DNA from 2 places in the Rhizobium sp. YS-1r genome. Region 1 is predicted to be linked to the other one. Evidence: predicted binding sites of a transcription regulator. Region 1 holds the regulator's gene; the other holds the start of a gene.
What was found. Region 1 encodes PhoB, which activates phosphate uptake and scavenging genes when phosphate is short. Its sites were predicted from a motif close to TGTCATNNANCTGTCAT; they were not measured.

Region 1 (4,193 bases):
GGCGCTTCCGGTCCAGGTCTATAACTGGACGCAGCGCGGCGACCCGGCATTCGTCGAACGTGCGTCCGGTGCCATCATCGTGCTTCTGGTATTCCTGATCCTAATGAACCTGGTCGCAATCATTCTTCGCCGCCGCTTCGAGCGCCGTTGGTAAAGGGGTGTGTAATGATGAATAATATCTCAACGACGATGACGACGACGCCGACGAAAGCTCCACTCATGAATGAACCGAAGATTTCCGCCCGTAACGTGCAGGTTTATTACGGCGAAAAGCACGCCATCAAGGATGTCAATATCGATATCCGCCCTCGGTCCGTTACAGCCTTCATCGGTCCGTCGGGCTGCGGCAAGTCGACGTTCCTGCGTTGCATCAACCGGATGAATGACACGATCGCCAACTGCCGTGTCGAGGGCAACATATCGATCGACTCGGAGAACATTTACGATCCCAAGGTGGACCCGGTTCAGCTGCGCGCCAAGGTCGGCATGGTGTTCCAGAAGCCGAACCCTTTCCCGAAGTCGATCTACGAGAACGTCGCCTATGGCCCGCGCATTCATGGTCTGGCGCGAAAGAAGTCGGAGCTGGACGATATCGTGTCTTCGGCCCTGCAGAAGGCAGGACTGTGGGGCGAGGTGAAGGATCGTCTCGACAGCCCAGGTACGGGCCTTTCCGGCGGTCAGCAGCAGCGCCTGTGCATTGCGCGCGCCGTTGCCGTCAGCCCGGAAGTGATCCTGATGGACGAACCCTGTTCGGCGCTCGATCCGATCGCCACCGCCAAGGTCGAGGAGCTGATCCACGAACTGCGCGAAAACTTCACGATCGTCATCGTGACGCACTCGATGCAGCAGGCGGCCCGCGTATCGCAACGCACTGCCATGTTCCATCTCGGAAACCTGGTTGAGGAGAACGATACCGACAAGATGTTCACCAATCCGGATGACCAGCGTACGCAGGACTACATCATGGGCCGCTTCGGCTGATCGCCGGTTGCGGGCCCTTTCTGACAATCTGAGGATAAGACCATGTCTTCGACACATATCCTGTCTGCCTATGACGACGAACTGAAATATCTGAGCCGCCGGATTTCGGAGATGGGCGGGCTTGCGGAGCAGATGTGCGCGGATGCAGTGCGGGCACTGGTCAATTCCGATGCCGCCCTTGCCCAGAAGGTGATCTCCGACGATGTGATCCTCGACCATGCCGAGCGCGATATCGGCGACAAGGCGATCGTGACGATCGCCCGCCGCCAGCCGGTTGCGGGCGACCTGCGCGACATCGTCGGATCGCTGCGCATCGCCTCCGATCTGGAGCGGGTCGGCGACCTCGGCAAGAACACTGCCAAGCGGGTGATCGCGGTGCAGGGCACCGGTGTGCCGCGCAAGCTCGCGCGCGGCATCGAGCACCTGTCGGACCTGGCGCTGACGCAGCTGAAGGAAGTGCTGGACGTCTATTCGAGCCGTTCGGCCGAGAAGGCGGAGGCGATCCGCATCCGCGACGAGGAAATCGACGCGATGTACACGTCGCTGTTCCGCGAGCTTTTGACCTACATGATGGAAGATCCGCGCAACATCACCACCTGCACGCATCTTCTGTTCTGTGCCAAGAACATCGAGCGTATCGGCGACCACGCCACCAACATCGCCGAGACGATCTACTACATGACGACCGGCGCCCAGCCGGAAGGCGAGCGTCCGAAGGACGATACGTCGAACACGCTCGGCGCGATCACGGAATAATGGCGCCGAATGACGATGGAATGGTGACGGAGCTAAGACGGAATGCAGCCGAAGATCGCGGTCGTGGAGGATGAGGAGGCGCTGAGCGTGCTTCTTCGCTACAACCTTGAAGCGGAAGGTTATGAGGTGGAGACGATTCTGCGCGGGGATGAAGCCGAGATCAGGCTTCAGGAACGCACGCCGGATCTTCTGATCCTCGACTGGATGTTGCCCGGTGTTTCCGGCATCGAACTCTGCCGGCGGCTGAGGATGCGGCCGGAGACGGAGCGACTGCCGATCATCATGCTGACGGCGCGCGGCGAGGAGAGCGAACGGGTCCGCGGGCTTGCGACCGGCGCCGATGACTATGTCGTAAAGCCGTTCTCGACGCCGGAACTGATGGCGCGAGTGAAGGCGATGCTGCGGCGCGCGCGTCCGGAAGTGCTGTCGAGCGTCCTGCGCTGCGGCGACATCGAGCTGGACCGGGAGACGCACAGGGTGCATCGCAAGAGCCGCGAAGTGCGGCTCGGCCCGACGGAGTTCCGGCTTCTGGAATTCCTGATGGCCGCGCCCGGCCGGGTCTTCTCGCGCTCGCAGCTTCTCGACGGGGTGTGGGGCCACGACATCTATGTGGACGAGCGCACCGTCGACGTGCATGTCGGACGCCTCAGGAAGGCGCTCAACTTCTCCAACATGCAGGATGTCATCCGCACCGTCCGCGGCGCCGGATACTCGATGGAAGGACACTAGGGAGAGCACCGCGATGGGAGCGCGAGTTGTCGTGGTGATCGATGGCGATGAAACGCTGCGCGAAGTGCTGCGGTTCTCCCTTGTCGATGAAGGTTTCGACGTGACGCTGCTTTCGGCGGGCTCCGAGCTGATGGAGCGGTTGGTTTCGAGCCTTCCCGATGTACTGGTGCTGAGTTCGTCCCTTCCGGGGCTGAATGGCATCGAGATCTGCCGAAGACTTCGTACCGAACCAGCAACGATGCGGGTGCCCGTGGTCCTGCTTGTTCCGGCGGAAAGCGAGAGCGACAGGCTGACGGGTCTCGCTGCCGGCGCGGATGACTGCCTCGTAGAGCCATTCCCCTCCGTCGAGCTTGCCATAAGGGTGAAGAACCTTCTTCGCCGCATGCATCCGAATCTTCTGAGCCATATGATCAGGGTCGGAGACCTGACCCTCGACCGCGAAGCACACAGGGTCCACAGGCAGAAGAAGGAAGTCAGGCTCGGCCCCACCGAGTTCCGGCTTCTCGAGTTCCTGATGCGGTATCCGGGACGGGTCTATTCGCGGACGGAGCTGAAAAGGTCGCTCTGGGGTGATGGTGCAACCGTGGACGAGCGCGCCGTCGACGTGCACATCGGTCGCCTCCGGAAGGGCATCAGCCTGGGCAAGGCTGACCAGGTGATCCGGACCGTCCGCGGAGCGGGCTACGCCCTCGGCGACGTCTGAATTTTCTCGCGATCGTTGGAAGGCCTATGCTGCTTTTCTTTAGGGCTTCGCCGAGGGGCCTGCATCTCCTGTTTGTCGTGTCTTGTCAGGCCTGCGAACCACCGAAAGGTCCAGCTGCTGGTCTTGTTGCTCTGTAGCGGGCGAAGGCGATCGCTCCGAACAGGCCGACGGCCGCCGCGCCTCCCAGAATGCTGATCGATACTGCCTGGCCGACCCCCCAAGTTCCCAGCATGACAGCGAACGCAAAGGGGGCAAGTGCTGAGGAAAACTGGCGTGCGGCGGTCACCCAGCCGAGCCGTGCGCCATAACCGTGCCTTCCGAAAAGCTCCAGTGGAAGCGTTCCCCCGACGATGCTTGCGAGCCCCGATCCCAGACCGAACAGGATCGCGAATGCGATGAGACCGGGGAGCCACGGACTTGTCGCCATCAGGACGATAAGGGCGACGGCGAGCAATCCCGCGGAGATCACGGCGAGCACCGTCTGTGACAAGCGCCCTCCGAAGATCATGTTCAGGAGGCGGCTGGCGACCTGCGAGGGACCGAAGAGGGTGGAGACCATGAGGCCTGCCGTGCCAAGCCCAAGTGCTGTCAGCAGCGGAACCATGTGGACCAGCACGGAGGCCAGCACGAATCCTTCCAGGGCAAAGCCCGCAAGCATCAGAATAAAGACGCCACTGAACGCGGGGCCGGCTTCAGGCTGAACGGCCATCGCTCCGGATTGATTTACTGATGCCCGTGGTTCGGGCACGTCGCGGGGCAGTCTCCCGACCCACCAATGGATCGGAAGGCACACGGCGATATTCAGGATCGCGAAGACGAGGTAGATCTCACGCCAGCCGAGATAGTCATGCAGTGTTGCCGTGAGCGGCCAGAAGAGCGTTGATGCGAATCCCGCGATCAGCGTCAGATGGGTTATGCTGCGCTGTGGCTTGCTGCCTCCAACCTGCACGATCGCTGCAAATGCCGTGCTGTAGAGAACGAAGCTGGAGGCGATCTCCATTGCGACGAGTGAAATACCGAACGT
Region 2 (4,193 bases), on a different contig from region 1:
CCCGCTTCGGTATCGGCATCCTCTTCGAAACCGGTGTTTGCCGAGGAGCCGGTTTCCACCTCGCCGGTGCACCCGGCCGCGACCCTCGACGTGCTGGTCGCCGAGGACAACGAGGTCAACCAGATCGTCTTCACACAGATCCTGCAGACGACCGGCTGGCTTTTCCAGATCGTCAAGAACGGAGCGGAAGCGGTGAACGCCTGGAAGGAGCATGATCCGGCGGTGATCCTCATGGACGTGTCCATGCCGGTCATGAACGGCCATCAGGCGACCCGGAAGATCCGTGAAATGGAACAGGAAACCGGCACCCATACTCCGATCATCGGGGTTACGGCGCATGCGCTCGAAAGCGACCGGGAACTCTGCCTGCAGGCGGGCATGGACGACTATCTTTCCAAGCCGATCAGCCCGGAAGCGCTGGAAGCCAAGATCCGCAACTGGCTTGGCGGAGCGGTAGTGACGTCGGTTTCGAACTGACGGATGCTCCGGAGCGTAGGGCAGCAAGCGGCACTTGTACGACCGGCCGCATAGGTGCTCCACCGCCGCCCGAGTTTGTAACCAGCTTCTCTGTTACCTCTTCCCGCACAGCATTTCGCGTTTTCCCGCAAAGCCCGGACGGCGTTCAACCGAAAAACCGGCTGCCTGAAGGTTGCGCCGTACGAAGCCTGCCGCGGCATAGGTGCCGAAAGTGCCGCCAGGCGCGGTCTTCTCATAGAGCGCCTGCATCAGTTCGGGTGACCACATGTCCGGATTGCGCGATGGCGCGAAACCGTCGAGGAACCAGGCATTGAAGCCGGGTTCGGCTCCGGTGACGCCTGCGAGTGCCGGGCCGCAGCTCACCGTCAGTCGCGTTTGACCAGCCATCTGGAGATCGACCTGGCCGGTCGGAGCGTCCGGCCAGGCGGCGGCGAGCGCCTGGCGCTCCGCATCGATCTCCGGCCAGCGGGAAAGCGCCCGATCGATCTCCTCGCGTTTCATCGGATAGAGCTCGAAGGACATGAAATGCAGTCGCGCGGCCGGGCCACGGAAGAGCTTCCATTGCCGCCAGGTCTCGCAGAAGTTCAAGCCGGTGCCGAAACCGAGCTCTCCGATCCGAAAGTCCCTTATTGGTGACCTTTCTTGCGACCAGCGCTCCGGCAGGCCGTTGCCGGCCAGGAAGACGTGACCGCATTCCAGCCTGCCGTCGGTGCGGCAATAAAAGTGATCGCCAAACTCCTTCGAATACGGCATATCGCCGTCGTGCCAGTCCAACGTCTGAGAGTCCGGCGTCTGGCCGGCGGTAACAAGCATTTCGGGATCACGGTTGCTCATGGGACATGCGGATAATCCTGCCGGCTCAAGGGGTCAATCAAGTTTTGACGGTCAATCTCGCGATATTCCTCCACGCGCCGAACTTGTCATTCTCGGCGGTGGCATCATGGGCCTCTGGGCTGCCGTAAAGGCCGAACGGCTGGGTATCGAGACCGTGCTTGTCGATGCCGGCCGGTTGGGGCAGGGGGCGAGCGGCGGGCTGCTCGGTGCGCTGATGCCGCATATGCCGGATAAGTGGAACGACAAGAAACAGTACCAGTTCGACGCGCTGCTCTCCCTCGAAGACGAGATCGTCCGGATCGAGGCGGCGACCGGCATCCCCTGCGGCTATCGCCGTTGCGGCCGGCTGATCCCGCTGCCGAAACCGCATTTGCGGACGATCGCCCTTCGCCACTCGCAGGATGCAGAAGCCGCATGGCGTCATGGCGACCGCCGTTTCCACTGGCACGTCATCGACCGTCCACTGCAGGAAGGCTGGCCGGATGCCTCCTTCGCCGGGGCCGGCCTCGTCCACGACACGTTTGCGGCGCGCGTTTCGCCGCGCGGCCTGACCTCTGCGCTTGCTACCTTCCTGTATTCCGCAAGACATGTCCGGATTGTCGAGGGCGTCGGCGCGGAGATGATCGAGCCCGCGATGAGCAAAATTGTCTTCACCGGCGGCGAAAGCATCACCTTCGGCCATTGCATTGTTGCCGCTGGCCATCGGTCCTTCCCGCTCATCGAACCGATCTCGCCGCCGCTGCCACGTCCGATCGGCCAGCCGGTCAAGGGGCAGGCGGCGCTGCTTGCGGCCGATATCGACCCTGCGCTGCCGGTCATTTTCCTGAACGGCCTCTATGTCGTCGCCCACGAAGGCGGCCATGTTGCGGTGGGCAGCACCAGCGAAGAGACGTTCGAGGACGCCTTTGCGACCGATGCGCTGCTCGACGATCTTATCGTCCGCGCCCGGGCGCTCGTACCGGCCTTGAAGGATGCGCCCGTGATTGAGCGCTGGGCGGGGCTGCGCCCCAAGGCGATCGATCGCGATCCGATGGTCGGGCCGCACCCCGACCATCCGAACGTGATTGCTCTCACAGGTGGTTTCAAGGTGAGCTTCGGGCTCGCTCATGGATTGGCGGAAGCGGCGCTCGACGCGGCGAGTTCCCGCGAAATGCGGCTTCCTGCGTCATTTACGCTCACCAGTCATCTCGAAATGGCTTCGCGTTAAACGCGAACTTTTCGTCGTCCTCGTCGTTAATCTGTCACGCAAATCACTTAACCCCTCCGCAGGGATTGTTGAGCAATGCGTAAAACAGCAGGGTTTGGGGAAGGAAGCACGAGAAGGTGACGCATGCGCTATGCCATTCATTTCACGCCCCCGGCTCATGATCCGCTGACGCTGGCCGCGGCACAGTGGCTCGGCCGCAACGCCTTCTCCGGCGAGGCCATGGAGCCGCCGGCGATCCGCGGTATCGGCATCCACGACATCGCCTTCAACACGGCGCTGCCACGCCGCTACGGTTTCCATGCGACGCTGAAAGCGCCGTTCCGGCTCGCTCCTGACATCACCGAACCGATGCTGCTGCGGCACCTGATGCGTTTTGCCGGCGCGCACAACCCGTTCGAACTCCCCGGGCTGGAAGTGGTGCGTCTCGGGAATTTCTTCGCCCTGGCGCCGGTGATCCCGTCCGAGGCTATGCGCTTCCTCGCCGCGTCCGTGGTACAGGAATTCGACGTCTTTCGCGCACCGCTTTCCGAAGCCGAGCTGGAGCGCAGCGATCCCGGCGATCTCTCCGCGCCGCAATTCGCCAACCTCCACCGTTGGGGCTACCCCTACGTCATGGACGAGTTCCGCTTTCATATGACGCTCACCGGTCCGCTTTCAGCTGCCGACCTGCCGCGTTTCGAACGGGCGCTGCGCGACTATTTCGATCCCTACCTGAAGAGGCTGGTCGAGGTCGTCAATCTTGCACTTTTCATCGAGGAAGAGCCGGGTGCCCCTTTCCTGGTGCATTCGCTGCATCCGATGGGCCGGGTGAGTGCGCGCAAGATCGCCTGATCACTTTTGTTCAAGAAGCGGGCGGGCGGATCTGTTATATTTCTCCGATGGAGAATATCTCGCAGCAACAGGCCGCCGATTACATGCCGCTGGCGAAAGCGGAGACAACCCGCTTCTGGCGGGATAACCGTTTTGGCGGCATGGAATGCCTGAGCGCGACGTTCCTGACCCATGAATTCGCCCCGCATGCGCATGATACTTTCAGCATAGGCGCGATCGAGAAAGGCACGCAGATCGCCACCATCGGCGGCACGCGCGAAGCCTCGGGGCCTGGCGACCTCTATCTCATCAATCCCGGCGAGATCCATGACGGCGCACCGAAGGACGGTGGCTATCGCTACCGGATGATCTATCCGGACATGTCGCTTTTCCGTGAAATCCTGGAAGACGTTACGGGAAAACCCTTCAATGGCACGCCCGCCTTCGGCAAGCAGATCCTGCATGATCAGGCGCTGGCAGACGCTTTCCATGAAGCACATCGCACACTGGAGGAGGGGGCCGGCGCGCTGGAGACGAGCCAGCCCATGTTCATCGTGCTGGATGCCATGTTCCGTCGGCACGGCAGCTCGATCATCGTCCCGACCGATACATCCGAACGGTCCGCCGTACACCAGGCCCGCGACTATCTGGTGGAACACTATGCGACCGATATCGGCCTCGAAGAGCTTGCCGCCGTCGCAGGCCTCAGCCGCGCGCACCTGATCCGGGCCTTCCGCAAGGAGTTCCATATCACCCCGCATTCCTTTTTGACTGACATCCGCATCCGCGAGGCGCGCAAGCGCTTGCAGGAAGGCGGGCAGCCAGCCGAGATCGCGCTCGAATGCGGTTTCGCCGACCAGGCCCA

Region 2: a site for PhoB is predicted at 2,540-2,556, ahead of JL39_RS08535 (DUF1045 domain-containing protein). Genes of this name have one in related genera too.

Annotation. Positions count from the first base shown of each region.
Region 1 covers NZ_JPYQ01000012.1:34,248-38,440, reverse strand. The annotation lists gene pstA (phosphate ABC transporter permease PstA) at 1-154, shown strand, start outside; gene pstB (phosphate ABC transporter ATP-binding protein PstB) at 190-981, shown strand; gene phoU (phosphate signaling complex protein PhoU) at 1,024-1,737, shown strand; gene phoB (phosphate regulon transcriptional regulator PhoB) at 1,780-2,466, shown strand; gene JL39_RS11315 (winged helix-turn-helix domain-containing protein) at 2,480-3,169, shown strand; gene arsK (arsenite efflux MFS transporter ArsK) at 3,255-4,193, opposite strand, start outside.
Region 2 covers NZ_JPYQ01000006.1:843,146-847,338, reverse strand. The annotation lists gene JL39_RS08550 (response regulator) at 1-477, shown strand, start outside; gene mnmD (tRNA (5-methylaminomethyl-2-thiouridine)(34)-methyltransferase MnmD) at 571-1,311, opposite strand; gene JL39_RS08540 (FAD-binding oxidoreductase) at 1,310-2,518, shown strand; gene JL39_RS08535 (DUF1045 domain-containing protein) at 2,642-3,349, shown strand; gene JL39_RS08530 (AraC family transcriptional regulator) at 3,397-4,193, shown strand, end outside.